One region of the Paenibacillus sp. FSL K6-2441 genome, then DNA from elsewhere that is predicted to be linked to it. Evidence: riboswitches for the same ligand, from Rfam matches in the RefSeq annotation. Region 1 holds a riboswitch; the other holds the start of a gene.
The links. Region 1 has a riboswitch for S-adenosylmethionine ahead of metA (homoserine O-succinyltransferase). Riboswitches for the same ligand answer to the same signal wherever they lie in the genome.

Region 1 (15,330 bases):
CTCGGTGGAAGGCATCCTGGCCAATCTGGACCAGTTGTCCAAATCGGTCCGGGCCAAAATCGAAGCGGATCTCGACATGCTGCATCTCTCGCGGCAGCTGGCCAAGATCCGCTGTGACATTGAGCTGGAATGCGATGTAGAGACCTGCCGGTTTGAGCTGAATCCGGCGCAGGTAATCTCCAAGTTCGAGGAACTGGAGATGGCCAGCATCAGCGCCTGGATGGGTGTCGTTTAAAAGTGGCCATTAAGGTCAATGGAGTCCGTTGCACCGAGAAATTGCCGGGAAATAGGTGAATAAGAGCAATACGGTCCATTACGCAGGTTGCTGTTTTTGCGGTTTTGCGTACAACTTTAATCCGTGAAGTACGGTTCACCTAATACCTGGTACAGAAAGGTGCGCAGTTCGGTGCCTTCCTCCTCGTTCAGGTTATAAATATGTTCGAGGTACCCTTCCTCCTCCAGGTCGTCGGTGCCAAGAATGGCCGTACGGCCGTTGTGCAGGTCGGTGACCAGCTTCTTCCCATAGAAACGATTGGTTGTGGTGACCGCCAGGTCATAACGCTTCAGCGATCCGCCGATGAACGTGACGAACCGGGTCGAAGTGTTTTCGGTACTGTCGGACAGGAAATCAAGCTCTTGATGCGGGTCGCTCATCCTGTAATGCCTCCCTTATTTCGGAATGTCTCTAGTTATTATACCGGAAAACGGAAGACAATGGGAAAATGATTCCTATGCATTGACAGCTTGGTTGATTATGGTATTATTAGGGATAACAGGTTACGTTTGGAGGAAGCACCTCTTTTGCGAATTTCGCAGAAGAGGTGCTTTTTGTTTTGCGCAAAAAGATGAAATGACTCCTTCGTAACTGAAAATTTTTCAAGGAGGGACAGGTTGATGCGGGTTGTATTTTTGAACAGTCTGGAGAAGAAGGACGGCGGGGCCATGATTCGGGGGGCCCAGGTGTGGATTGGAGAGGAGGACGGCGTTTGGCGGATGGGCTGGAATGAGGTGACAGCAGACAGTGAGCAGGAGGACCTTTGGTACGAAGGGGCTTCATGGTCGGAGATGCTTCATATTTACCGCCATCGATTGGCCGCCAAGCTAGGCGAGGGGTTTCGCCCCATAATGGAGGGAATCTGGGACGAGAAGGAAGCGTTAACCGGACGGGGGATGGCGGCGCAGAAGCTGTTTTGCTATAGCGAATTAAACAGCAATGAACCGGTATACAACGAGTTGACGGCCTGGCGTCGGAGAAAAGCTTCGTCTGAGCGCAAAGCGCCTTACTTAATTGCCAGCAATCGGTTGCTGCGGATGATCAGCGTATTTCTGCCGCAGACCGTGGATGAGCTGTTGCAGCTGCCGGGCGTTGGTGAGAACAAGGCCGGCGAATATGGCGCCGAGCTGCTGGAGATCACTCGGGCGGCCGAGCGGAAACGCGGGTTCCCGCTGGATTGGGTCGAGCAGGAAATCGACGACGAGGTTTTCCGTACTTGGCTGTATAAGCAGAAGGAAGTGAAATACCGGGCGGAAATGGAAAAGTTCAACGTCCGTCGAGCGGTGCTCGAAGCCTTGGCCGCAGGGCTTAAGGTAGAGGATATTTGCGCCCGTACGGGCATCGAGCGGCGGGATGCGGTGGAGCTGCTGGAAAGCTTGGAGAAGGAGGGCTACAACACCGAGGATTTGGTGAGTGCCGAACTTGAGGCCATGCCCGAAGCGGAGCAGCAGGCCGTATGGAAAGCTTACGAAGAGCTGGGGGACACGCTCCTGAAACCGGTTCTGCAAAAGGTGTACGGGCCCGAAGCCAGTGAAGGCGGCAGCGGCAACCTCGATACGCTGTACGAGCGACTGCGCCTGATCCGCATCCGGTACCGCCGCCAGCGCGAGAACGCCCGGCACGCGGGTTGAGGCGGCAAGGGATGCTTTTGGGCAGTAAGGCGGTAAGTGTGGTAGTGCGGTAAGGGTAGTAAGTTGGGGGATGAGTGGTAAGTGCAGTAGTGCGGTAGTGACTGTTGGTGCCGTAAGAGTGGTACGTGTTGCTACTCGCAAGAGTCGCAAATGCAGCAGGTAATGAGGGAATTTCGAAGTGTTTGACCGCCGACGGCCGGATGAACTGTAAAAGTGCAGTTGATCCGGCCGAAAATGCCGCCAAAATGCATTTTAACTGTAAAAGTACAGTTCATTTCGGGAGATTTTGCGGAAAGCAGCCCATTTATCGAAAAAAGACTGCACTTTTGCAGTTAAGAGTCGATTTAGGGGGGGATCGCGGCAAAATAACTGCACTTTTGCAGTTCACGCTCGACTCGCCTAATTTAAACGGTCAGGGGGATTCAGGCGCACGTCCAACAAGGGGCTAGTGCAATACGTCTTGCCGTTCTCAAATGGCCAAAGCCGCAACTTAAACGGCGCATTATCAAGCGTCAGCCTAACGCCCGCGCACACACATCTCGCACCTTCAAAGGGTTAGGCTTCCTAGCAAACGTCTCGCCCAACCAAAAAGGCCAACGCGGACTCCAGCCCGTGTTGGCCTTACTTTCTATATCCAATCTCTCTTCCGGAAGATGTAGTACATGCCGAGGCCGAGCACGGCCATGATGCCAAGGACGATAAAGTAGCCGTACTTCGAATGGGTCTCCGGCATATAGTCGAAGTTCATCCCGTAGATCCCGGTGATCAGCGTCAGCGGGATGAAGATCGTCGTAATCGCGGTGAACACGCGCATGATTTCGTTGGCGCGGTTGGCGATGGCGGCCTGATAGGCCTCGCGTAAGTTGCCGACGAGCTCGCGGAACGTGTCGAAGTTCTCGGAGATCTTCACGGCGTTTTCGTAGATGTCGCTGAAGTATTTTTGCAGTTGGTCGTCGATCAGACGAAGGTCTTTCTTGTTCAAAATGTTGATGACTTCCTTCTGCGGACCCAGCACTTTCTTTAGCCACAAAATTTCACTTCGCAGCCCGATGATTTCGTTCAGGTGCGAACGTTTGGTATGCATCAGGATGTCTTCTTCCAGCTTCTCGATCTTCACTTCAATCCGATCGCCGACGGTGAAGTAGTTATCAACCACCAGGTCGACCAGCAGGTACAGGAACCGGTCGGGCTCGCTGACCTCTTGCTCCCACAGGATCGGCTTCACCGCACGCAGCTCGTTGATTTTCTGTTTAGTAACTGTAATGATATAATGTCGTCCCAAGAAAATGTTCAATGCACGCAGGAAAATTTCCTCGTCATCATACCGAATGCTGTTCACGACGATGAAATAGTGGTTGTCGTAGGTTTCGATCTTCGGACGTTGCTCTTCTTCGCTTAAGCAGTCCTCCACAGCCAGATCGTGCAGTGAAAATAAAGGCTGCAGCAGGGCAAGGTCATCCACGCCCGCGTCGATCCAATAGAAGCCTTCTTCCGGAGGGGTGGTTGTCAACTCCACGTCCTCTACGGGGGTAAATACGCCGGCTAGAACATGACGGATTTTCATATGCTTTCACTCCTTTCCCCGGGCCTGAAGGCCTGGGATGCTCTTGTTGCAGCATAGGAAAGGGACCAACCGCGGGTTCGCCCGGCAACGGTCAAAAAGGCGTTTATGCAAATACCGGGAAACGAAAGTGCCCTTTACGTTCCGCAGGTACCCAGCGGGTCGGTTTCCTATGCAATTGTTTGACCTGGGTGTTCCTCTGCGGACTCGGGTCGCCTTCCATTCTCGGTTTCACCTCGCTATGATCAGGTTACATGAATATGCGTCAAACCCTAGGCCCGTCTGGGCCTAAAGGCACTTGTCTAGTATAACGCCAGCGAATGAAATGTTTCAACCCAAAAGTATACTATGTGCACTGGATTCAAGCGGTCCATGAACACCGTGTGATTTTTCTCGCAGAGTTCTTGACGGAATACCATCGGATACTTTAAAGTGAATGTCAGGGAGTACGGGCGATGGCCCAGGCCCCCGAAAATAACTAAATACAGCGAAATCTTATCAAGAGCAGGTGGAGGGACTAGCCCGATGATACCCGGCAACCGGCGATGAAACCCATCGCAGCGGTGCTAATTCTTGCAGGACCGTCCGTTTCGAACGCTGGACGGCTTCTGAGAGATGAGAGAGGCGCATACCGAATACGTAATGACCTTTCTCCCCGTGAGAGAGGTCATTTTTGTATAAACGGCCCCTCGAAACGGATGATGAATTAAGGATGACGCTACGATTAAAGGAGTGAAACCACATGCCGATTAAAGTACCGGACCATTTACCGGCCAAGGACGTGTTGGCCAACGAAAACATCTTTGTGATGGATGAAAGCCGTGCATACCATCAGGACATTCGCCCGCTGCGGATCGCGATTCTGAACCTGATGCCAACCAAGGAAACGACGGAGACACAAATCTTACGTTTGCTGGGGAACACGCCGCTTCAGGTGGAAATCGTCCTGCTACATCCGAGCACGCATACCTCAAAAAATACGTCCGCAGAGCATCTGGAGATGTTCTACAAAACGTTTGGCGATATTCGTAATCGCCGCTTTGACGGCATGATCGTGACAGGGGCACCGGTCGAGCAGTTGGATTTTGAAGAAGTGAACTACTGGGAAGAGTTGAAGGAAATCTTCGAGTGGTCCAAAACCCATGTCACTTCGACCATGCACATCTGTTGGGCCTCGCAGGCCGGATTGTATTACCACTATGGCGTTCGTAAAGTTCCACTGGCGAAAAAGTGCTTTGGTGTCTTCTCCCACACGGTCAACGATCCGAAGGTAAAGCTGCTGCGTGGGTTTGATGAAGTGTTCCAAGTGCCGCATTCTCGTCATACGGACGTGGAACGCTCGGACATCGAACGGGTGCCGGAACTGCAGATTCTGGCGGAATCGGAGGAAGCCGGCATTTATTTGGTCGCCACCCGCGACGGTAAACAGATCTTCGTGACCGGGCACTCCGAATACGATCCGGATTCGCTCAAATGGGAATATGACCGGGATGTTGCCAAAGGCTTGGAAATCGATCTGCCGGTAAACTATTTCCCGAATAACGATCCGACTCGCACCCCGCGTTCTTCGTGGCGTGCCCATGCAAACTTATTATTTTCCAATTGGTTAAACTACTATGTGTATCAAGAAACACCGTACGATATCGATCAAACGGCCGATTTTGTATATGAGATCTAAAAGTGGAGGGATTGCAGGTGGGGGAGAGAAACAAGGAATGGCTCATCGAGAGTAGATTGGCACAAATCGGATCGGTCGAAGAACCGGTCACAGGCGCGGTAAATTATCCGATTTATCAAGCCACGGCGTTTCGGCATCCGCGTCTGGGGCAAAGCACGGGCTTCGATTATATCCGTACGAAAAGCCCTACCCGCAAAGTGCTGGAAGACGCAGCGGCCGCTCTGGAATCCGGCGATGCCGGGTTTGCCTGTAGCTCCGGGATGGCCGCGCTGCAGACGGTATTTACGTTATTTTCTCAAGGCGACCATCTCATCGTATCGTTGGATCTTTACGGAGGCACATACCGTTTGCTGGAGCGGATCATGTCCAAATTTGGCGTAACCGCAACTTATGTGGATACGAACGATTTGGATGCACTCGAACGTGTACGTCAAGAGAATACAAAGGCGGTTATTATTGAGACGCCAACCAATCCGCTGATGATGATCACCGATCTTGAAGCGGTATCGACATGGGCGCGGTCCCATGGCTTGCTGACGATCGTCGACAATACGCTGATGACGCCGTATTTCCAGCGGCCAATTGAGCTTGGTGCGGACATCGTTGTTCACAGCGCGACAAAATACTTGGGCGGCCATAACGATGTCCTGGCCGGTCTGATCATCACCAAAGGCGAGGAGCTGTCTCAGGAGATGGCGATCCTGCACAACTCGATTGGGGCGGTGCTCAGCCCGTCCGATTCTTATCAGCTGATGCGCGGAATGAAGACGCTGGCGCTGCGGATGGAGCGGCACGAAAGCAACGCGCTGGCGATCGCCAAATTCCTGCAGACACATCCACAGGTAGCCGAGGTATTCCACCCGGGATTGGAGGATCACCCAGGGTACGCGACGCAACGGAAGCAGTCGAGCGGCAATACGGGGATCTTCTCCTTCAAAGTAACGGATGCTCGGTACGTAGAGCCGGTGCTGCGCAATCTAAATCTGATTGCATTTGCCGAAAGTCTCGGCGGCGTGGAATCGCTGATGACGTATCCTGCAGTGCAGACGCATGCTGACATTCCGGAGGAGATCCGCAATGCGGTGGGCGTGGATGATCGGTTGCTGCGGTTCTCCGTTGGCATCGAGCACGTTGATGATTTGATTGCGGACCTGAGTAATGCACTGGAAGCGGCGCGGCAGGAAGTCGAAGGGGGACAAGGCGCATGAGCGGGCAGGAGAAACGGGAAAACAAATTTGAAACGAAGCTGATTCACTTCGGCAGCGAGGTGGACGAGGCTACCGGCGCGTCCAGTGTACCGATTTATCAGGCGTCGACGTTCCATCATCACGATATTTTTAATCCGCCGCAGCACGATTACAGTCGTTCCGGCAATCCGACGCGGCAGGCGCTGGAGGATTACATTGCGGTATTGGAAGGCGGGGTCCAAGGCTTCGCGTTTGCCAGCGGGATGGCCGCCATTTCCACAACGCTGATGCTGCTCTCGGCCGGCGATCATATTATCGTGACCGAAGATGTGTACGGCGGGACCTATCGTCTGCTGTCCAATATTTTAACCCGGATGAACATCGAAACGACGTTCGTCGATATGACGCAGCCGGAGCAGGTAAAGGCGGCTTTGAAAGCCAACACGAAAGCCGTCTATATGGAAACGCCGTCCAATCCTACGTTAAAAATCACCGATATCGCGGAAATCTCCGCGTGGGCGCGAGAAAATGGGTTGCTTAGCATCGTGGACAATACGTTTATGACGCCGTATTACCAGCGCCCGATTGAGCTGGGGACAGATATCGTCCTGCACAGCGCAACGAAATTCCTCGGCGGACACAGCGACGTGTTGGCCGGCCTGGCGGTGGCCCGGACGGAAGAATTGGCCCGTCAACTGAAATATGTGCAGAACGGGCTGGGCACCGTCCTTGGCGCGCAGGATTCATGGCTGCTGATGCGCGGCATGAAGACGCTGGGGGCGCGGATGGCGCACAGCGAAGTGAGCGCGCGCAAGCTGGCCGACTGGCTGAGCCGCCGGAGCGACATCGCGGCCGTGTATTATCCTGGCTTGCCGGATCACCCCGGCCGCGAGGTTCAGGAGAAGCAATCCACCGGTTATGGCGCGGTGGTCTCCTTCGACGTTGGTTCAGGCGAGCGGGCCAAGCGGGTGCTGAATCGGGTGAAGCTGCCGCTCGTTGCGGTCAGCCTGGGTGCCGTCGAGAGCATCCTCTCTTACCCGGCGATGATGTCGCATGCCTCGATGCCGCCGGAAGTTCGCGGCGAGCGGGGCATTACCGACGGGCTGCTGCGTTTCTCCGTCGGGCTGGAGGACATCGACGATTTGCTTGCCGATTTGGACGAGGCGCTTGCAAATAGCTGAATAGGCTCGTGAACGGATAAAAAGGCCGCGGTATGCGGCCTTTTTGGCATTTTCCTCTGTATGTGTCACCGTTTCTTCGGCGTCTGCGCCGTGATTGGGTGCTGTTTTTCCTGGGCGGACTGTGTTACGATTGAATTAACATTTTAAATTTTCAGGTATCGCCTGGGATTCATTTATTTGTTCTAAGTCCAGCGGTATGATGTCAAGCTGTTGATTTAATCGAATTGGAAATTTCCCGTGCCTGTTGAGCGCGGAGTCACGAAAAAAGGGCGCATCAAACCAAACCCAGCCAAAAACCATGTCAGATACCAGATTTTTACTGGGAATTCGTGAAGGACTAAGGCAAAGGAGGCGTTAATCCTTGGCGCTATTCACCTTCCTTCGAGGCGTGTAGAGTTGGCCGCTGCGTAGCAGCACATCGACCAGACGCACGAGTTTTCTTGCCGTTAAGACGAGGGCGCGTTTGTGTTGATTCTTGGGCACTTCGTGATACTTCTTCCGGTAATATTCACCGAATTCTTCATCGCGCATCCTAACCGAGTTGGCAGCTTCAACGAGGTAGTAGCGCAGGAATCGGTTGCCGGATTTGATGCGGGCGGTGTCCTCCGCCTCGAAGACGCCGGACTGGTGCCTGCGCCACGTCAGACCCGCGTACTTGGCGACGGCGGCTTGATCCTTGAACCGTTCAATATCGCCGAGTTCGCCGAGCAGACCGGCTGCATAGACTTTGCCGATGCCGGGCACTGACAGCAAGCACTGAGCGCCTTGAATGCCGTCGAGGACCCGCTCGATCGCTTTGTCGAGATCCTTGAGCTGCTTCTGGATGCTGCGGATGGATTCGATGGAGGTGCCGAGCACCAGGTCAATCGAATCCTCCACGACCTTGGACAGCCGATAGGAGGCGCGGGCAGCTTGCTGAATGCAGCGGGCGACCCGCTCGGGATCGGGGAAACGATTGCGTCCCTTGTCCCGCAGATAGTCGGCCAGATCGGCCACGTCCATCTCGGCGATGTCATCGAGGCTGAACTTCTCGGAGAGCATCTCCATGAGCGCATGGCCAAACACGGAGCTGTCGACCTCGGTTGTAAACGCATTGCACTTGTAGAACAGGTTCTGCAAGAAGTACTGCTTCTCGCGAGCCAAGTTATGGACCAAGTGGAAACGCATGCGCGTGAGGCGTTGAAGGGCGACATACTGCTCCTGCATGACGATGGTGGTCGTCAGGCGGCCGAAGCGCAGGCGATCCGCAATGACCCAGGCGTCGAGCCGGTCGGTCTTGTCCATATCCGCATAGGCTTCTCTGAACTTGCTGATGAGCTTGGGGTTCAAGGTGAACACCTTGGCCTTGCGCTCTCGAAGCGCTGGATCCTGATGCAGGTACATGGCAGGGTGCCAGCTGTAGACGGAAGTGGCTTCCAAGCCGATGTGAATCTCGGTGACGGCCAACTTGTTCGCTGCAGCGACGATTTGGTCACGCAAGTGCGAGGCGCCATTCAAATTGTTTTTGACGGTGAGTGTCTCAAGCTTGTCACCGTCAGCGTTCATGAAACACGCTTCGAGCTCTTGCGAGCTCACGTCAATACCGACAAAAAGCTTCAAGTGAAATTCCTCCTTTCGCTAGGGATTCAGGGAATGGACGCTCCGGGATGCCTCCGGCGCACGCGCAGATCTATCACCCTCGCGTATGAGGACACACTTCGGGCCATGAGCTGCCCCGGATCTGCTAAAACCGGGCATGGGATGCCGAAGGGAACAGCCAGCGGGTAAGAAGCTCAGACGCGTACCGGAGAAACAGACTTAAGGAGTAGACGATGCTACTGGAGGCAGAAGGATTTCCCCGAATGGACCCTACGTTCCATTGTCCAGAGGCATACCGGAAAGTCCAGTCCCTGATGGAATTTTCAAAGAACAAGCTGGAAATTTGGAGGCTGTTTTCCATCCCCCGGGGGGATGGAAATGAACCTAAAAGAGCTTTTTAAAGATACTATACGAGGAGGCAGTGATATGACTGCAATCGATGATATATTAAACAAAGCGCTGCAGGGCGGACGCCTGGATTTGGAGGATACGATCCGGTTGTTCGAATCTGACGAAGTGGAGAAGATCGGGCATACCGCCAACATTTTGATGGAGCGCAAGCATCCCGAACCGATCACGACGTTTGTGATCGGACGGAACATCAACTATACGAACATTTGTGACGTATATTGCCGGTTCTGTGCTTTTTACCGCCGGCCAGGTTCTGAGGAAGGGTATGTGCTTCCGGACGAAGTGATTTTTCAAAAAATCCAGGAAACGGTGGACGTAGGCGGCACAGAGATTCTGATGCAAGGTGGAACCAACCCGAATTTACCATTTAGCTATTATACGAACTTATTGAAGGCGATTAAAGAGCGGTTCCCGAACATCACGATGCACTCGTTCTCACCTGCGGAAATCATGAAGATGAAGGAAGTGTCCGATGGGCTTTCGCTGGAAGAGGTCTTGCGCGAAATCCATGCAGCAGGTCTTGATTCGTTGCCGGGCGGCGGAGCTGAAATTTTGGACGACCGGACACGCCGCAAAATCAGCCGCCTGAAAGGCTCCTGGAGAGACTGGATGGACGTAATGCAAACCGCCCATAAAATCGGAATGAACACGACGGCCACGATGGTCATCGGGTTTGGCGAGTCGATGGAAGAACGGGCGCTGCATCTGCTGCGCGTGCGGGAAGCACAGGATGAATGCATCCAGAACGGTTATCCGTCGGAAGGTTTCTTGGCCTTTATCCCTTGGACGTTCCAGCCGGACAACACGAACCTGAAAGCCGAACGGCAAACGCCGGAAGCCTATCTAAAAACGGTAGCGATTAGCCGAATTGTGTTGGATAACATCAAAAACCTGCAGTCCTCTTGGGTGACGATGGGTCCTGAAGTCGGCAAGCTGTCGCTGCAATACGGTTGTAACGACTTCGGCAGCACGATGATCGAGGAGAACGTTGTATCGTCCGCCGGTGCGACGCATAAAGTGAACATCGAATCGATCCTGTCGATCATTCGTTCCGCAGGCAAAGTTCCGGCTCAACGCAATACCAAATATGAGATTTTACGTGTGTTTGATGAAGAAGCTACGGTCGAACGCGATTTTATTATGCAAAACTAACTTGATTCTCCTATAAAATATTGCTGGCAGAACTGCCTTTCATTCCATGAACGGTTCCCGTATATCCGCTACCTTCCCACCATATACTTGGAGAAGGAAGCGGAAGGGGGCCAGATTCATGGATTTTTTTACTGTACGCGTCAATTGTGGTTCCGCCGAATCGGAGGAACGGTTCAAAGCTTTGATACAGGAGGCCGTCAGCAGCTTACATAACCGCGAGGTTCGGCTTAGCTTTCAAGCAGCCGAAGGCGGGATGCTGGAGGCGTTGCTTATCGGACGTCCAGACTCCAGCGGCGGGGGGCAAGCTGCTTGCGATCCACAACTGATCGACCTTTTGTCGCTTGGCATCGCAGAATACATCATCAGCGAGAAGGAAGAAGAGGTCGCCGCTCGAGTCATGAGACGGGATTACAGCTTCGAATCCCGCGAGGAAGCGCAGCAGGTTCATGACATGGTGGACCGGCTTCTGGCCGAAGAAGCTGTTACCGGCTGTGCCCGAGAGGAACGCAAAGCGTTGGTACAAGAAGCGCTACGCGAGTATTTGCAGTCTTCCTCCGACCTCCATCTGGAAGGGTTCGTCTGGTTTCGCCTCAAGGCTTACGAGGACAAGCTGCGCGAAATCGTAGATTATGCCGTCGACGAGTTTTTGCTCGACAAGCAGTATGAGGAATTTATTGGGCTGCTGCAGTATTTCGTGTATTTTCAGGAGCCTTTGACCCCGTTAGTTCATTTGATGCATAAGCACGATCATGAATTTGCGATTCTGAACGAGCAATTTACGCCGATTCGTGTGCCGGCTTCTGGCGGGGTTGTCGCGCGGATTGCCGATCAGGAGATGCAGATGGAGGACGTGATCGTCAGCACCTTGATCTCCCTGTCCCCGGACCGGATTTTGATTCATACCCAGGAACCTGATGCCCAGGTGATTACGACGATCTCGCGGATTTTTGGCGATCGGGTGGAAATCTGCTTGCTTTGCCCGCATTGCCAGCTGTTCCATCAGGAGACGCGGCGTCTAGATCAAGGGTAATGAAGAGGCTTCTTGACGATCCGGGAAGTTCGCATTATAATTACTTCCATTAAGTGAACAACCTTAAATAGCGTGGACAAAGACATGAGCCAGAAGGCTTGAACGGTACAGAGAGAGGGAACTTGGCTGGAATTCCCTTCGGATTCGCTTTTGGTTTACCCCTTTGTAGCTGTATTCCCGAACCTTCGTGAAGTAAGGAATACCGGTTCATTCCCGTTAACGAATGCCGAATTAAGGGCCGTTTCCGAGTTGTGATGCACGGGTGAGTGCTGCGGATTGGCCGAATGAGGGTGGAACCACGGGTATTTAACGCTCGTCCCTTTCCGGGACGGGCGTTTTTTGATTTGTCCGCTTCCGGTAAACAATCACATATTTTAGGGAGGAAATCAAGGTGGCAGTATCTGTTATTTTGCCGGACGGTTCGGTTCGGGAGTATGCGGAAGGCAGCAGTCTGGAGGATGTCGCTGCTTCGATCAGCAGCGGTTTGCGCAAAAATGCGCTGGCCGGAAAAATCAATGGCGTGGCGGTGGATTTAAACACGAAGCTGATGGATGGCGCCAAAGTTGAGATCATTACTGGGGATTCCCAAGAAGGTCTGGAAATCATGCGTCACAGCAGCGCCCACTTGATGGCTCAAGCGGTGAAACGCTTGTTTGGCAACAAGGAAGTGAAGCTGGGGATCGGGCCGGTCATCGAAGACGGCTTCTACTATGACATGGACTTGGAGCATCCGCTTAATCCAGAGGACCTGCAAAAGATCGAAAAAGAAATGGAACGCATCATCGGTGAAAACCTGCCGATTACCCGCCGCGAGGTTAGCCGTGAAGAAGCGTTAGCGATCTATACGGAGCTGGATGATCCGTATAAGCTGGAGATCATTCGCGAATTGCCGGAAGGCAGCGTCATTTCGATTTATGATCAAGGCGAGTTCTTCGACCTGTGCCGCGGGCCGCACGTGCCTTCGACCGGGAAAATCAAAGTGTTTAAGCTGCTGAGCGTGGCTGGCGCGTACTGGCGCGGCAACAGCAACAACAAAATGCTGCAGCGGATTTACGGTACCGCGTTTATGAAGAAAGCGGACCTGGATCATCATCTGCACATGCTGGAAGAAGCGAAGAAACGCGACCACCGGAAGCTGGGGAAGGAACTCAACATCTTTACGTTCAACAACCTGGTCGGCCAAGGCTTGCCGATTTGGCTGCCGAAGGGAGCGACGGTTCGTCGGACGCTGGAGCGTTATATCGTTGATATCGAAGAAAGACTGGGTTACCAGCATGTATACACGCCGGTGCTGGGGAACGTGGATTTGTATAAAACATCGGGTCACTGGGAGCATTATCAAGAAGACATGTTCCCGAAAATGGCGATCGATACGGAAGAATTCGTGCTTCGTCCGATGAACTGCCCGCATCACATGATGGTTTATAAGAGTGATATGCGCAGCTACCGGGACTTGCCGATCCGCATCGCCGAGCTGGGGATGCAGCATCGTTATGAGATGTCCGGCGCATTAACCGGGTTGCACCGTGTGCGTTCTATGACGCTGAATGACGCTCATATTTTCTGCCGTTTGGATCAAATCAAAGATGAATTTAAGCGCGTCCTGGATTTGATCAAACAGGTATACAACGATTTTGGGATTCATGAGTATCGGTTCCGGTTATCTTACCGTGATCCTCAAGATACGGAGAAGTACTACCAAAACGACGAGATGTGGAATACGGCGCAGCGGATGCTCCGCGAGGTTGTAGAGGAAGCCGGCTTGCCATTCTTTGAAGCAGAAGGCGAAGCGGCGTTCTACGGACCGAAGCTCGACGTGCAGATCAAAACGGCGCTTGGCAAGGAAGAAACGCTGTCGACTGTGCAAATCGACTTCCTGTTGCCAGAACGTTTTGAGCTGGAGTACGTTGGCGACGACGGCCAGAAGCATCGTCCGGTCGTGCTGCACCGCGGGATCCTCGGGACGATGGAACGTTTCACGGCCTTCCTTCTGGAGAACTTTGCAGGGAATCTGCCGCTCTGGCTCGCTCCGGTTCAAGCGAAGGTGCTTCCGGTGTCCAGCAACTTCGACGCTTATGCTCGTCAGGTCGAAGACAAGCTGCGGGCTGCCGGCATCCGCGCCGAAAGCGATCTGCGCAACGAGAAGCTCGGGTATAAGATCCGCGAAGCTCAGCTTGAGAAGCTGCCGTACATGCTCGTCGTAGGCGAAAACGAGCAAAACGCCGGCACCGTTTCCGTCCGCAAACGCGGCCAAGGCGACCTTGGCGCCAAAGCGGTGGATGAAGTGATTGCTCAATTGCAGGAGGAAATCCGCAACCACGTGATTTAGTTCGTGTGCGTTTCGTCTGCACCGTCCGCTCGGGCGGATGAGCGGAGTAAATGTTGCACTTTTTACAACATTTTTGTGTGGGGGAAGGCCCAGTTGAATTAACCCAACCTCAAAAGCTCCAACTGCAAAAGTGCATTGCGTGATGTGCAAAATCCCGATTTCAAGGGGCCTTAGGGAAAGTGCAATTCATTGAGGGAGTTTTTGGCTGAATCGGCGGTTTTGAGCGGAAATGAACTGTATTCATGATTCGACGTCGATCAAGCCTCTTCGGTAAAGCTTCGTGATGAAAAGCCAGGATGTATAGAATTGGGCGTATGTGGAAAACCTTTCGAATAAGGGGGAGGTTTTCTCATGCGCCAATTTCATTTCTGGCACAAGTTTAGTACACGCTGTTTGCTTGCAGGATTGCTTGTATTTACGATGGCGGCGGATCTGCCGGTTGGGGGCTTCCAGCCGCAAAGCATTTACGCGAACCGGCAATACCGGAATTACGCAGAATGGCTGGGGCTGAAGCAAACGCAGCAACTGCAGGCGGTAAGAACAACACGACAATACCAATATCAACGGGTCATCATGATGAACCCGGAACATAAACAGGCTCAACAGGCTCAGCCTGAGCGTAAGAAAAAAGCGGTGGAAACGGTCAAAGTGCTGGCAACCGGTTATACCGCCGGCTATGAATCCACCGGCAAGAAGCCCAACCATCCGCAATACGGCATCACGTATTCGGGCGTTCGGGTGCGGCGTGACAAAGATACCGTCTCGACGATTGCCGCCGACTTAAAGATTTTTCCGATTGGCACGATCCTTTATATTCCGGGGTATGGCTACGGGGTCGTTGCCGATAAAGGCTCCGCGATCCGCGGTCATAAAATCGACCTTTATTTTGATACCATCAAGCAGGTTTATAAGGAATGGGGCAAAAAAGAGGTTGAGGTCCAGGTGGTTCGCAAAGGAGACGGCAAGTTGACCGAAGAGATGCTGAAGGAGCTTGGCAAAGCGATGGAAGTGAACAAAGAAATTCCTGAAAATCTTTGGGACAAGGCGATTTAAGCTTCGCCACCCCTTCGCTTTTTCGCTCGCATAATTCATCTTCCCGGTTCGCATAATAAGGTTCGTGGTCCACGACGAGAGGGCTGCGAAAACGCCAACGACTCACGGAATCGGCGTATGCGAGAGGGAGGTGAGAATCATGGCAAATCAAAAGAAAGCCGCTTCTCCAGGTTACAAAACACCTAACGAGAAGTTTAATGAAGAATTTGCTGAAGAAAGCACAGCAACCGTTGCTCAGAAAGCGAAAGCTTCTCGCAATGCAACG
Region 2 (15,330 bases), 2.2 Mb from region 1:
GCGCGAAGTTCGTATTGATCAGCGCCAGATCCACTTCAGGCAGCAGACGAGGCAGCATAGCTGCATCCGTTTCTTTGAATTTCAGGTTTTTCGGATTTTCTACGATGTCTTTAGCCGTTGCTGTGATTCCAGCGTCATCCTTCAGTTTGATCAAGCCTTGCTTCTGCAGCAACAGCAACGCGCGGCCGCCGTTGGTTGGGTCGTTCGGGATCGCGATTGTAGCGCCGTCCGGAAGCTCGTCAGCGGATTTGTATTTGTTGGAGTAAGCGCCAAACGGTTCAACGTGAACCCCTACAACCGGAACGAGATCAAAGCCGTTTTGGGCATTTTGTTCGTCCAGGTAAGGCTGATGTTGGAAGTAGTTCGCATCCAACTCTTTTTCATACAGCTGTACGTTGGGTTGCACATAATCGGTGAATTCTTTAACTTCCAGCTCAACGCCTTCTTCCTTCAGCTTCGGTGCAATAAATTTCAAGATGTCAGCATGAGGCACGGTCGCACCTACAACCAGCTTCACTGGCTCGGCTGCGGTTTGGTTCCCCGTATCTGCGGCGTTCCCTTCAGCTGCCGACGTTTCGCCAGCCGTGTTACCTGCTGCCCCGTTATTGGCGGCGTTATTGCTGCCGCAAGCAGCCAGTACCAGTACCAATACGAGCGTTAACAAAGATAAAGTCCATTTTTTCATTGCAGGTTCTCCCCCTTAAAGGTTTTTTGAATAAGGATGCTTCTATATATTTAAGTTTCCTTATTTCCGCGTAAAATAAATCACCAAGCGGTCACCCAGCATTTGCAGCACCTGCACCAGAATGACCATAAAAATCACCGAAACGATCATGATTCCCGTCTCGTACCGGTAATACCCGTAACGGATCGCCAGGTCACCGAGACCACCGCCGCCGACCATGCCCGACATGGCGGTATAGGACACCAGCGTGACTACGGTAATCGTCATGCCCGCGATCAGGCCGGGCAGCGATTCCGGCAGCAGCACCTTGCGAATGATCTGGAACGAGGAAGCGCCCATCGCTTGGGAAGCTTCGATCACTCCGCGATCCACCTCGCGCAGCGCCGTTTCCACCAACCGGGCGAAGAACGGGGCTGCCCCGATCACCAGCGGCGGAATCGTCCCCTCCACACCGGTGGATACGCCCATGATCGCCCGCGTAACCGGAATTAACGCAACGATCAAGATAATGAACGGAACCGAGCGAAGGATGTTAACAATTAGCGAAATTATCCGGTAAACCCATCCTAATACCAAGGATTGAGAACGCGAGAAGGTGTACAGCAACACCCCGAGCGGAAGCCCGATCAAGAAAGTAAACAAGGTTGCAAAACCCATCATCTTTAGGGTGTCCAGCGTGGCCACACCCATCTCTGCCCAATCGATGGTTCCGAGATCCAATCCACGCATTATTCGATCACCTCCACGTCAAGGTCGCGTTCCCGCAGGAGCGACAGCGTGCGCTCCACCTGGTCATCTTCGCCTTCAAACGATACGGTCAGTTGACCGTACGGGATATCCTTAATCGCTGAGATCGTGCCTTGCAGGATGGCAAAGTTGACGCCGGTTTCCCGAACGACCTGGGACAACACCGATTCGTAGGTTTTCGCTCCCAGGAACGTGATTTTCACCAGCTTCGCCCACGCAGGATGCGGAACCGAAGTCGCCAGCTTCAAGCCTTCGTCCCCTGACTCCCGGTGGATAAACTCCCGGGTCACCGGATGTTTCGGCTTCAGGAACACCTCCGTCACCGGCCCCTCTTCCACGATGCCTCCTTGGTGAATAACCGCCACACGGTCGCAGATGCTTTGGATGACATGCATCTCGTGCGTAATCAGCAGGATCGTCAGCTGGAACCGCTTGTTGATGTCCAGCAGCAGCTTCAGGATGGAATCCGTCGTCTGTGGATCCAGCGCCGAAGTGGCCTCGTCGCACAGCAGCACATCCGGTTCGCTGGCCAAGGCCCGGGCGATGCCGACGCGCTGCTTCTGACCACCGGAGAGCTGCGCCGGATACTTGTGACGATGCTCCTCCAAGCCGACGAGAGCCAGCAGCTCATTGACCTTCTCCGCGATGGCCGCCTTCGGCGTTCCGATCAGCGTCAGCGGAAATGCGATATTATCATAAACGGTAGCCGATGACAGCAGGTTGAAATGTTGAAAAATCATGCCGATCTTGCGGCGCTGCTGCTGCAGCTCACGCTTACCGAGCTTCGTCAGCTCAACCCCGCCGACCCACACCTCACCTTCGGTCGGGCGCTCCAGCAAATTGATGCAGCGGATCAACGTGCTCTTGCCGGCACCGGAATGACCGATGACGCCGAAGATTTCCCCTTTGCGAACGCTCAGATTTAATCCGGACAGTGCGGGGGTCGCCGTTTTTTTGGTGCGATAGATTTTCGTAATGCCCTTAAGTTCAATCAATCGGCTAACCTCCTGTTCCTAGCATGGCGTAAATATAAGAAAAACGTCTATCGACGTACATTCAAAGTAGACAGACCGCGTTTAGCGGAAGTTTGTCTTGCGATATCAGGATGCCAATGCCCCGAAGTTTATACTTTCTGATATCTTAAGAAAAACGTCTATCGACGTACATTCAAAGTAGACAGACCGCGTTTAGCGGAAGTTTGTCTTGCGATATCAGGATGCCAATGCTCCGAAGTTTATACTTTCTGATATCTTAAAGAAAAAGAGCCCTAACAGATTCAAAGGGCTCTCTTTACGTAAAGACAATGCCTTCTCATCTGCCAAAACCGAGTAAATCACATCGGTTTTGAAGGAATTAGCACCATGACATTCCGCCGTGACGAGTGCGCTACATCCTGCAAATCATTTCACGGGCGAATCGGTTGCTGGGCTTCATCGGGCCTTTCCCTCCGCCTCTCTCGATAAGAAATAAAATATGAAATTAAAAGAGTCATTTGCGAGATTACATCGTTGTTAACCTGTCATGTAAAACTATTGATGAGTATAATGAGTTTTGTTCGTTTTGTAAAGAGGAAAAATAAGAATGGCGATCGGGTTAGATCGCCGTAATTTTTTTCCATCTATGATTGATGTAGTCAAAAACCGTGAAATAGGTTTCGCAAACCATTTGGTATCCCTGCTCAAGCTCACGGATATGCTGATCCAAGTCCTCCAGAGCGACCTTTCCGAACAACGCTTGATGCCGTTGCCACAAGTCGTCCTTCATCTCCGAGTTCATGTAGTGAATCTCCGTATTTCTTCGGCGCCGCAACACGCCTAGCGCTTCCCGGTACGTCTCTTTAATCGCGTTCAACCGGTTCCCCAGCTCGGTGTGAGTCTTCAAAGCAGCAAATTGGCGCAGCACGGTAAAATAAGAGAAACGCGACTTCACCTTCGATGTGTTCAAATCAAACAGCTCATTGAGCACCGTCCCGAGCTTGTCCAGCGCCGAGAACACGCGAATGAATCCGTCCTTGTAAAAATACACATATCTTGCATAATCCGCCCGTTCAACCGGATCCATGTCTTCAACGAATTCGGTATGTACCTTTTTGCGAAAAAAGGTGGCGGCATATAAGCATTGTTCGAGCTCATCCAACGAAGTGATCAAGCCGTGCACCCAAATCTCCAGCTTGCGGAAATCATGCGTAGGGTCTTGATGCTCCTTGATTTCCTTCTGCAGCAGCCTCACGGTCTGCGTCATCGCGCTGATCGTTTCGGCCAACCGCCCCTCGTTTTGGCGAGGCGGCTCCCCAAGCAAGCTTCGCAGCATAGGCATTCCCCTTTTCACAGAAAGTAGGATTTCCAACGCTGATCCACCAAGGACACGATATCCTCTTGCGGGAACAGCTCATCCGGATAACCCGGCTTCATGCGGGCATCAATGACCAGCGGCAAACTGTAGGACAGATGATGCTGACGCACCTCGGAAGCCGCGTAAATGTCGCTGGCCGGATTAAACCGCGTAAACACCGTCCACAGGAACGCCGTTTGATCATGGGCCGCCGCTTCGGCGTTATCCACCAATACCACAAGCGGCCAAGCGGTCCCGCGTTCGCGAAGACGGCCCAGCAGACGCTCAGCAAGCTCCGGCTCGTCCTCATAGGATGCACCAGAAACGACAAGACATCCGTCATGAAAAACTTGGATCGCATCGATTTCCGCGATTTCACCTTCTTCGTACGCCCGGGGCAGCTCGCGCATCGGCTCGCCTACGCCGATCAGAATCGCCTTACTGCCGTGGTTCAGCTTATGGCCGGTATAATCCAGCGTATCATGCGAGGTGTTGTTTAGAATGAACAGATCCGTGCGCGGATCAAAACGTTCCAGCACCGTCTTCAGCAGCAGACGGAAATCTGCGAGATCAATCAGCTTGTCCGTCAGCATGAGGAATTTGGTCAGCGAGAGCTGGCCTTCACCCAGAATGCGGAAGGCGGACACCAGCGCTTCGCGGGAATAGCTCTCACGGACGACCGCCGAGCTCAGCGCATGGAACCCGCTCTCCGCATACGTCCATAGCGAGCGCACATTCGGCATTACGATCGGGAAGGCTGGCGACAGCAGCTTTTGCAGGAAATCGCCTAGATAATAATCCTCCTGACGCGGTTTACCGACGATCGTCGCCGGGTAGATAGCATCCTTCCGATGCCACATATGTCCGACGTGCAGCACCGGGAATTCATGCTGCAAGGAATAATATCCAAAGTGGTCGCCGAAGGGACCTTCGAGTCGGCGTTCATGCGGAGGCACCAGCCCAAAGATGGCGAATTCCGATTCGGCCGGAATGCGGTGGCCGCCCAGCGGGTTTTCAGCCATCGGCAGCTTCTCGCCGAGAATGAAGGAAGCGACCAGCATCTCGGACAGATGCTCAGGCACCGGCGAGATCGCCGAGGCGATCATGGCTGGAGGTCCGCCCAGGAACACGGATACCGGCAACGGCTCGCCGCGTTTCTCCGCCTCATGGTAGTGGAACCCTCCGCCTTTTTGGATTTGCCAGTGCACGCCGGTAGTTTGGTCATCATACAATTGGATCCGGTACATCCCCAGATTGTTTTCTTTTGGCTGCAGCGGATTTTCCGTATATACAAGCGGCAGTGTAATAAACGGGCCACCGTCCTTCTGCCAGCTGGTCACCTTCGGCAGGTCCTTCAGCGGCGCTTCCGTTCGGCAGACGTCCAGAATGGGGGCGTCTTTTTTGGATACCGTTCTCATGCCGACCTTCAGTACGTCGCGGATTAGCCCGCGCTCATTCCAAATCGCTTTAGGTGTCGGCGGCAGCAGTTTATGTATCGCGTCAACCAGTTGGTTAGCAAGCTGTTCAGGCCGGGGACCAAAGGCCATCTCCACCCGGCGAGGCGTTCCGAACAGATTCGTTGCCACGGGGAAAGGCGTACCTTTGACATTGGTAAACAGCAAAGCCGGGCCGCCGTCGTCAATGACCCGCCGGTGAATTTCGGCCAACTCCAGGTAAGGATCAACCGGCACATCGATGATCGCCAGGTCGTTTTCTTTTTGCAGTGCATCGATCCATTGACGCAGGTTCTTGTAGCTCATCTCCTGATCCTCCTAAAAGACCGGGTCATCACCCGGTCGTTGCATCACTTTACACTATAGACAAAAGTATACCTTACCTCACACTCCTCGGGAGGCCCTGTCATTCTACAGATTCATGACAATCCCGACGTAATCGCGGAAGTCACGCCGAAGCCGGACGTCAAGAAGTGCCAGTTAAACGGCTTTGTCAGCCGGCGCAGCCTGTGCCTCCTTGGCTGTTCGGCTCAACTGCCAGGTTCGGACGCTTAAATAGCACAAGACCCCAAACAAGGAGGCCAACACGATAATATGGGCCAGCGAAGCGAAGAGATAAACGTGGTAATTGTTTAACGTCAGCGCGATGGTCGCCCCGGTCAACACTTGAACGATCACCAGCACCGTTGCAGCAACGCCCAGCTTGCGGATGTCCGGCAGTTCCGGATGCTTGCGGAAGGCAAAATGGCCAACCGTTGCGATCACGACCAGCAACAGAGCGGCCGCAACCCGGTGAATAAAGGCGATCCCTTCTCCGCCGGATAATCCGGGAATGAGCTGACCGTTACATAGCGGCCAGCCGCTGCATCCGCCCGCCGAGTCCGTATGGCTGACATAGGCACCGAGATAAACGACGATATACGTATAGCCCGTCGCAAACCAGGTCAGATTGCGGAACGCTTTAGACACGCGGGCTGCCGAACCAGATGGGCGCATAGGGTCCTGCGGACGGCGCCCCGCGCTGCGGTCAGCTTGTCCGCGTTCTTCCTCGCGAACGCCTAGAACCAGCATGATCGAGCTGGCGAATGCGATCAACGAGAACCCGAAATGCAGCGCCATAACGGCGGACGACGTAGGGTAAATGACCGCCATCGCTCCCATCACGGCCTGTACCATGACAAAAACTAAGGCCATCAAGGAATACAACTGCAGATCCTTGCGGTTCTTCCGATACATCCAAAACGCGACAAACGCCGCCAAAGAAAACAAACCGGCCGCCCCGCTGACTGCCCGGTGAGAATATTCGATCATGGAAGCGAGCGTATGAGCCGGGACAAACTTCCCGTGACAGAGCGGCCAATCATTGCCGCAGCCGAGTCCTGATTCCGTTTTGGTCACAACGCTGCCCCCAAGCGTCGCCAGGAACATGACAAAACAAGAGGCGTAACTGAGCCATTTTAAAGATTTCGTATGCAAAACGGTTCACACCTTTAAGTTAATCGCTAATCCTTTTCATTATAACCGATCAAGTAACCACTTTCATAGAAAATGTTGAAAAATCGACACCGCCGCAAGGGATTTCCCTGCGGCGGTGTGATGAATATAATGGCGTTTGATTTTTGGATTATAACGTATCCCGGGTTTCCGGCGTGTCATGGAGCGTATGATACACATCCAACGCCTTGTTCAGGAAATCCTCAATTTCCTCACGGGATTTGCGGAGTTTGTTCACGAACCGAACCAGCTCGCGGCCGTCGGTATAGGCGACAAAGCTGGGGATACCGAGAATGTTTTGCTCCTGGCTGACCTCGCCAACTTGGTCCACATCGACCTCAATCAACGTCAGTCGACCTTCGTATTTCGCCTCAACCTCAGGCATAAACGGATCTATGAATTTACAATCCGAGCACCAGTCGGCTTTAAAGACCGCTACGATTAAGTTGCTGGATTGAATGCTGACTTGAAATTCCGCGGGGGACGTAATTTTTTTCATGGATGATCCTTCCTTTCATCAGGATACTTCTAGTCAACCAGAAGCGGGAGTGGAAGTCAATCTTTTTGGACATACTAGATCGTATTATGCCTAGCCGGCCGCCAAATATTCGGACGCTCGATCTAAGGTAGAAGGGAGGCGGAATCCATGGGGGACCACCGCCAAGACAATGGGAAGGCTGTCAACCTGAGAAGATGGATGTCCAGCCTGCCCGCCGCAATCTCAACCATGCTCAAAAACAAAACCGCCGTGCTTTCCGATTCTTCTGAATTGCGGAAAGAGACGGTTGATTTGGGCTGGAACGAAGCGGCCGCCCGTACGGTCATCAGCGAGATCGAGGAGTTGCTGCGGCGCACTGCGGCCGCTCGGACGGCGTCAGCAGGTGAAGATTACAGCGCCGAGGATTTGCAGTTGGCCGAAGCAATCGCTGAGGAAACCCGTTTGGCCGGTGCGAACAACATCAGCCGGACGGCGGCTTATCTCGCCTGCTATCAAGCTTGCCCGGAGCTGCACTGGGCTTTCCTCGCGCATATGGTCTCGCGAAACGCCGGCTGGAACATGACAGACCTGCACAGCAGCCGAATGGCTGATGTGATTGATGCCGAAGAGAAACGGCTCACGTATCGGTTTCTGGAACGTTGCAACGCCCTGATTTTTCAGGACGCTTATCCGCAGCTTAGACTGTACATGATTAGCCGGGAGTTCGGAGCCAGCCGGTTCCACTTGCTGCCGTATTTTCACGTTTCCCGTTTTATGCGGCCGTTTTGGGAGCGGTTTTGGATCGACCGCGGCAGCGCCTTGCTGACCGTCGGACTCATCATCAACGAGCAGAATTATATTGAGAAACGCGTGGTGCGCCATCCTTACTTCCAGAAGCATGTCACGGAAAAAATGAACTTCCGCCTGTTCAGCCTGGCTGGATTAAACCAGGTGGTGTTCCCGCTGAGCGAAGCGGCGGGAGTGGACGGGGCTGCCGGGGGTAAAATGCGCCGCCTTGCGGGGCGCACCGTCTCCGACTTCGGCAGCCTGCAGGCCCGCATCGCGTTAGGCAAGAGCCTGTACGCGATGCTGATGGGCTACCGCACCGTGCGCAGCGGCGCGGAGCGCTTCGCCGCGAGCGTGCCGCACAGCGGCTCGCGGGCGGACTATTGGCCGGAACTGTTCACGGCCAATTTAGAAGAAGCTCTGACCGCCAAGGTACAGGGGTCAGAGCTTCTCGCCCAGGAGACGCTGCCGCCGGGCCAGCGTCTCTACAGCCCCAAGCTGCTCAGCGCTTGGGGCGACACCGCCTACGAGCCAATCTCTAGGGAGGACTGGCTCAAAGACACCCGCGCGCTGGACGACATCAGCGCGCCAAAGGCGCCGTTCCTGTGCGACATCAGCCGCTCGCACAGGAACGGCATCCTCACCACCGCATTTGTGCACGATGCGGTGGAGGAGCATTGACTGACCGGGGTTGAGGTTGAGTTGAACGTCACCCCCGCTCCCGTCTTCGTCTACCCTCCTCCCCCCGAGGGACCTCCCTTGCCAGCTCTTTTTCACCATTATCCCGTATGATCAGGTAACTCAAAAGCAACACAAGTGAATATACATTTTACCCAACGCCCTGCCGCTCACCCCACTGCAACCACATGAGGCATCCCCTCGTACCTTCCACCTTTCCTTAACCAAAGGGATAATCATGCAAAAGCGCTCACGCAGGATACCTTAGTTAGCCGAGCTTTACCCATCAACCTACCGCCCGCCCCTCTGCAACCGCGTGTGGCATCCCCTCGCACTTCTAGCTTTCCTGAGCCAATGGGATAATCGTGCAAAAGCTACATCAAAGCATCCCCGACGTACTTCTTCCTCACTGAACTTGACGATCTCGGCCGCCGTGTTGCAGGCGCATGAGCGGGGAGAGGATTTTGCGGAGGGGGGCTGGGTAGCTAGCCAGCTCGTCCTTCCGGACGACGCGCAGCAGGATGAGCAGCACTGGGTAAAGTGCGACTACTGCCACGCCAACGATACAGCAGGTCAGGAAGAAGGCGACCCGCGCCGGCATCAGGTCCACCATTTGAATTCCGGCCTGGTTCAGGCCGTAGCCGACACCGGACAACACCACGACCGTCACCAGGAAACCGCCCCAGCGGCTGCCCATGAGCGAGAACGGCACGATTTGCTTCATCGCCCGAACGTTCAGCAGCGTGATGACAAAGAAGCAGAGTCCGGTGGCGATAATGATGCCATATATCCCCCAAAACTGCGCAAACACATAGCTGGCCGCCAGCTTCACGAGAATCCCGATGGCCACGTGCACCATCGACAAATTAGCTTTGCCTACCCCAAGCAGAATCGAGTTACTGGTCATCATCGTAATTTGAAAAATCGTCGCATACGTCAGCAACGCCACGATGCTGCTGCCGTCCCGGGTGCTGAACAGCAGCCCGTTCACAGAGTAAGCCGCCGTGCCCAGCGCAAGGATAATCGGCATCCCGCTCAACACTGCGACTCGCATCGCCAGGGTGACCTGACGCTGGAGATGTTCCTGGTCCTTCCGCGCGTATGCGGCGGAGATGATCGGCACCAGCGATTGGCTGAGCGCAATCGCCAGAATCGGCGGAATCCCGGCGATCATCTGCGCCCGGTTGCCGAGGATCCCGAGGATGTAGGTGGCTTGTCCGGAGCCGATTTGCCCGGTCAGCAACGGCTTCAGGATCGAGTTATCGATGAAGTTGACCGCCGGTACCGCCAGCGCGGTTAGCACGATCGGAATCGACAGCTTAAAGATCTCCGCATAGATCCGCTTAAACGGCAGACGACCGGAATCGCCCCGCGGCTTTCCTCGCCCCGCGGCCTGGTCTTTCCGCTGCAGCTTCATGCTGTACACCAACATCACGATCAGTGCGGCAACTCCGCCGAGCACCGCGCCAAACGTCGCGCCGGCCGCGATCTTTTCGCCCGAATAGCCCCAGTGGAACAACACGAACGCCAAAATAATGCCGGCCGCCACCCGCACGATCTGCTCGATGACCTGTGAAACCCCCCCGGCGATCATGATATTCCGACCTTGCAAGTAACCTCGGATCATAGCGATCAGCGGGAACAGCAGCAAGGCCGGCGCCAGGGCACGAATGGCCATCACCGATTCCGGAACGCCGGAAGCTTCCGCATAATAGGGCGCCAAGGCATACAGCAGCACGAACATGACCAAGCCCGCCACACCGGCAAAGAGCAGCGCCGCCTGGTACACGCGCCGCGCCTCCTCCGGCCGGTTCAGCGCGTGCCGCTCCGACACCATTTTGCTCAGCGTACTCGGGATCCCCGCCGTTGCTAAAGTTAACAGCATGAAATACGCCGCATTCGCTTGCGAATACGACGCGTTCCCGATATCTCCAAGGATGTGCTCCAACGGAACGCGCTGGAACAAGCCAAGCACCCTTGCGATCAGCGCGGCTCCCGCCAAAATTAACGTGCCTTTAATAAACGATTCCTTCTTGGACAAAAGCAATTCCTTCTTTCCCGCAATCCATATAAGTGCTAACTAGAATGAAAACTAAAATGCAACGATCCAAATGATAAACACGATGATCATCACCAGCTGTAAAATCACCTTGACCACCATGCTGCTAAACAAGCCAACGACGGAACCAATGCCCACTTTAAACGATTTGGTGAGCGACTCGCCCTTAATCAATTCCCCGATCATTGCACCCAGCAACGGCCCTAGTACCAGACCAAAAGCCGGAATAACAAACGGACCGATGATAATGCCGATCGTGCTAAGCCAGACGGACAGCTTGCTGCCGCCGAATTTTTTGACGCCCCAAGCCCCGACCGCATAATCCGCCACCATCAGCGCGACCACGATCAACGTTTGTAGAATCCAGAAGAAGGGGCCAAACGACTCAAACGAGAAAAACCATCCGTACACAAAAAAGGCAAAATATATGGCGAGCACCCCAGGCAATACGGGATACACCGCTCCGGCCATCCCCACGGCAAACAGGGCAATCACCAAAATCCAGCCAATCACGGACAGCGCCATTTTCTCACACCCCTGTCAAAATATAATCCCGAATAATCCAGGCAATGCCATCTTCATTATTCGACGTGGTCACGACATCGGCCTTCTCCTTCACGGCCTCCTGGGCGTTCCCCATCGCAACCCCCAGACCCGCGGCTTCAATCGCAGCCAAGTCATTTAAGCTGTCTCCGATCGCGACGACTTCGGACATCTCCAGCCCAAGCAGCCCGCACACCGTCTGTATGCCGCTGGCCTTGCTGATCCCTTTCGGATTGATCTCCAAGTTGTGCGGCGAGGAATTCGTGATTTCAAGGCCGCCCATCGCTTGCAGCTCCCGCAATATCTCTCCCCTCACCTCATCATCCTCGGTAAAATAGCCAAACTTCATCCAATGATTCTGTTCCAACAATTCCGGTTGCCAGTTCCCTTCGTTATAATTGCCTTCCACGGCGTAGGCCCAGAACCAGACATTCTTTTCCCGGGAAATGTCGTACATTCGCGAAACGAGCGATCGATCAAGCAGCACCCGACGATACAGCTCATGCGGCGACTTCCAAACCTCGCTTCCATTCACCGTAATCATTGGCGTCCCAAGGTCAAGCTGATCGCCATACGGAACCGCCTCCCGGTAACCGCGTCCCGTTGACAAGCAGACATGAACCCCGGCAGCCGCCGCTTTCCGAATCCAACGTTCTGTCTCCGGCGAGATTTGCAGATCGTCGTTCAGCAAAGTTCCATCCATATCGAGCGCTAACAGTTTATATTTCAACAACAGACAGCTCCCCCCATCCGCAAGTTTCTGACTCTCTAAACAGCATACCGCCATTTTACCATAATCCCGGAAACCCAACAAAAAGAGCTCCCAAGCAGAAGAAAATTCTCCGCTAATTGGGAACCCTTAATTAACCAATCCGGAAGCTATAACTATAAAAACCGAAGCATCACGGAGCACCGACATCGACCACTTGCCATTTTTGCCGGTCCAGCGCCGGATCCGGTTCGTTCAAGTACAAGGAGCCGCTGTCCGCCGAAGCTTCAAGCGCTTGCTGGTTGTGAAGCGACAGAATGGCTACCGTGCCGTCGCCATTGTCGCGAAGCAGCCAGCGCTGATTGTCGTAGCCGAGATAATCGTACAGCTGGAGTTTGTTTTGCCCGGTATCGAGGTCCAAAGCTTTGCCTCCCGCGGCGGTGCGAATCGAATAGGAGCCCAACTCGTCTCCGGTCGGCACCATAACCCAAGTCCGGGAGGACGCCTCCCCATCCCCGGCCGGGAGCAGCGCGACCGGTTCGCCGTTTTCCGCTTTCGCTGCATACAGCGACGTGTTCGCGCCGGCGTTAACGAAGCTTGTCTTCCGCAGCTTGGCCTGCTCCACCCGGCTGACGTTGACGTTTTGGTAATACGCCGCGCCGCCAAAGACGTGAAGGCCGAAATGCCCTTCCGCAAACGTTCCGTCGGTAAGGTCAATGATCCCTGCACCATCCACGGAAATCCGGATACGCGGCCCGTCCGCTTCGATAACGATGGCGTATTTCTTTCCCTGCTGGATGAATGCCGGCACGTTGGCCAGCACCTGGCGGTCGGCAAATGCGCCATCGATTTTGTAAAACAAGCGGAAGGCTTTCATATTCGGATCGATATTAAAATAGTACCCGCTGCGCCCGTCCCGGCTCGCCCGGAATAGAACTGAGCCCGCTCCGCCCTTTTCGTCCAGCGTCATTTCGGCCTCATATACAAAATCCCCGGCCGTCTCCTCCGCCACATAGTGAGCGTCGCTCCAGTAGCTGCCGCGGATGCCCCGCTCCGTCGCCACCCAGGAGGATGCCGCCAAATCAGGAGCCCAGCCGATCAGATTCGTATGGAACTCCCCGGCAAACACCTTCACCGGTACGCTGGCCGACGCTTTCCCGTTCGGAGTGGAGGCGGTAATCACCGCCTCTCCTTGGCCGGCCGCGCGAATCACCGCCTGCCGCTGATCGAACGAGGTGATGGCCACGACTTGCGGATCGCTCGTCTCCCAGCGGATCGGCTGATTTTGGTTGACGTCCGAACCGCCGCTGCACCCGCCTTTCACGCCGCCGTTCACCGCCGCATACAAGGTCCGGGTGTCCCCCAGCCCCATTTGCTGCGGGCTCGTGTCCATCACGATGGAGGTTTGGCTCTCCGCCGCCTTGTTCCATACGTTTGTTAGTGCGTGCACTTTCAAGGAAACCACGTTCACCTCTCCACCTACAGTAAAAAGGCTCATTTCACGGTGCGCAGGATCGGGAAAAATCACCTCCGAAAATACTACGCGGCCATCCCCTCCGAATACCTCCAGCGAGGAATCGTCCACGTAAATCCGCAGCTTCACGCGCCGGTTGTCCGGCTGAAGCGGCGCCTGATGAAGCGTGCTGAACCGGTCGGAGAAGCCGGTGTCGCCGGAAAGGGAGCGATCCACGTAAATCTCGTTCTCTTTTGTTTTGTACCCGACGACCGTCCGCTTTCCGGCTCCCTCCCGGAGGCGGAAACCAAATTCGCTCACATTGCTGGCCTGGGGAATTTCAATTTCGGCTTCAATTTCATAGGCTCCGGAGGACACGCCTTTCAGTAAATTCTCCCTATCCGCTTGGACGAGGCGGTCCGACGCCGCAAACAGCAGCTGGCCGCGCAGCGATTCCAGCTCACGGATCGGCGCCTGTGCCAGGCGGATTCCCTCGTTCGTCTTCTGCAGCGTTAACTCGCGCGGAATGCTTAGAACCCCCTTCCAACCCTCGGTCGGAAAAGCAAACGGGTAATCCCAGTTCGTCATCCAGGCCAGCATTACCCTGCGTCCATCCGGCATACCGGCAAAAGACATAGAGGCGTAGTACTCTTTTCCGTAATCGGTCGCCAGCACCTTGCCGGCAGGGTTGTCGTTAACGAACTTGCCTTCGGGAGTAAGCTCCCCAATAAAATACTCCGCCGACGAACCCTGCGTATTCGGGTTGGCACCCGTACTGATCATGAGCACCCATTTTTTCTTGACCGTACCGTCCACAGCCAGTTGGAACAAATCGGGGCACTCCCACACGCCGCCGCGGACATAAGCCCCGTATCCGAAGTTGTCGGTCAGCGTCCAGTCGATCAGGTTGGTCGAAGTGAAAAAGCGGATATGGTCGCCGCCGGACACAACCATAACCCAGCGGTTATGTTCTTCGTCCCGCACGACCTTGGGATCGCGAAAATCCCATCCTCCCGGATCGTCCCCCTGCTTGCCCGGATTTTCGATCACGATCGGGCGCTCTGCGGCGTACTCCCAGGTGCGGCCGCGATCCTTGCTGTACGCCAGCCCAATGCGCTGGTTGCCGTTCGGGCGGTCCGGATTATAGGAAGTATAATAAGCAAGCAGGCCTTTGCCCCCGGAATCCGCGAACAAGCCGGAGGCATTGTGGAGATCGGCGACGGCCGAACCCGACCAGACATGGCCCAAATCGTTCCAGGGCAAAGCGATGGGCAAGCGCTTCCATTGAACGAGATCGGTGCTGACCGCGTGCGCCCAAGTTCCGCCATCCTGATGAAACAGATGGTATTCCCCTTCGTAATAGACCAGTCCGTTCGGATCGCTTGCCGACCCGCGGGCGGGCGAATAATGGTAGTCGGGGCGGTATTTTTCCGTATAATAATCATTGGCCGCAGTCAAATAGACGTCCTGAAAATATGCCGCTCCCCCGGATACCGCAAATCCCGCGTGACCGTCCGCATAACTATTGTCAACGGCATCCACAGCCGGTTCGGTGTATCCGTCCACATAGACCTGAATCCGGCTCCCGAGCGCATGGATTTCCAGATGGTGCCTTGCTTTGGAAGCTGACGGGTAAGCACGTTCCGAGGCCGCGATGACGCGGCCGTCCGCTTTTCTCAGCTCCGCCCAAACCTGGCCGCCGTCTTTTCGCAAAGCCGCCTCGTATCCGTCCCCTGCTCGTTCGCTCTGAACCGCAAACCAGCATCCCCCTGATCGGCGGCAAAAGACACGTTTCCTTCCAGCACGAGATCCCGTTCATAACCCTCATATATCCGCAGAGCCCGCCGGGAACCGTCCGCCGTTCCCAGCTCCCCCCGCAGGTCCGGCTGCCAAGCTCCCGAACTCGCGATCGC

Region 2: linked by a shared signal. The riboswitch ahead of NSQ80_RS17125 (methionine ABC transporter ATP-binding protein) and the one ahead of metA (homoserine O-succinyltransferase) in region 1 are both predicted to bind S-adenosylmethionine.

Annotation. Positions count from the first base shown of each region.
Region 1 covers NZ_CP150174.1:1,482,246-1,497,575, forward strand. Annotated here, with positions in the region: gene NSQ80_RS06445 (5'-3' exonuclease H3TH domain-containing protein) at 1-235, shown strand, start outside; gene NSQ80_RS06450 (DUF3055 domain-containing protein) at 352-654, opposite strand; gene NSQ80_RS06455 (HRDC domain-containing protein) at 895-1,905, shown strand; gene corA (magnesium/cobalt transporter CorA) at 2,534-3,469, opposite strand; SAM riboswitch class I at 3,959-4,088, shown strand; gene metA (homoserine O-succinyltransferase) at 4,209-5,144, shown strand; gene NSQ80_RS06470 (aminotransferase class I/II-fold pyridoxal phosphate-dependent enzyme) at 5,162-6,352, shown strand; gene NSQ80_RS06475 (aminotransferase class I/II-fold pyridoxal phosphate-dependent enzyme) at 6,349-7,512, shown strand; gene NSQ80_RS06480 (IS110 family transposase) at 7,867-9,111, opposite strand; gene mqnC (cyclic dehypoxanthinyl futalosine synthase) at 9,517-10,653, shown strand; gene NSQ80_RS06490 (putative sporulation protein YtxC) at 10,772-11,683, shown strand; gene thrS (threonine--tRNA ligase) at 12,075-14,012, shown strand; gene NSQ80_RS06500 (3D domain-containing protein) at 14,364-15,065, shown strand; gene NSQ80_RS06505 (hypothetical protein) at 15,205-15,330, shown strand, end outside.
Region 2 covers NZ_CP150174.1:3,706,544-3,721,873, forward strand. Annotated here, with positions in the region: gene NSQ80_RS17115 (MetQ/NlpA family ABC transporter substrate-binding protein) at 1-685, opposite strand, end outside; gene NSQ80_RS17120 (methionine ABC transporter permease) at 746-1,414, opposite strand; gene NSQ80_RS17125 (methionine ABC transporter ATP-binding protein) at 1,414-2,427, opposite strand; SAM riboswitch class I at 2,741-2,898, opposite strand; gene NSQ80_RS17130 (Cthe_2314 family HEPN domain-containing protein) at 3,026-3,742, opposite strand; gene NSQ80_RS17135 (UbiD family decarboxylase) at 3,757-5,523, opposite strand; gene NSQ80_RS17140 (heme A synthase) at 5,698-6,693, opposite strand; gene NSQ80_RS17145 (thioredoxin family protein) at 6,842-7,210, opposite strand; gene NSQ80_RS17150 (DUF2515 family protein) at 7,358-8,656, shown strand; gene NSQ80_RS17155 (polysaccharide biosynthesis protein) at 9,060-10,694, opposite strand; gene NSQ80_RS17160 (DUF456 family protein) at 10,746-11,231, opposite strand; gene NSQ80_RS17165 (Cof-type HAD-IIB family hydrolase) at 11,242-12,042, opposite strand; partial or broken gene NSQ80_RS17170 (GH32 C-terminal domain-containing protein) at 12,158-15,330, opposite strand, start outside.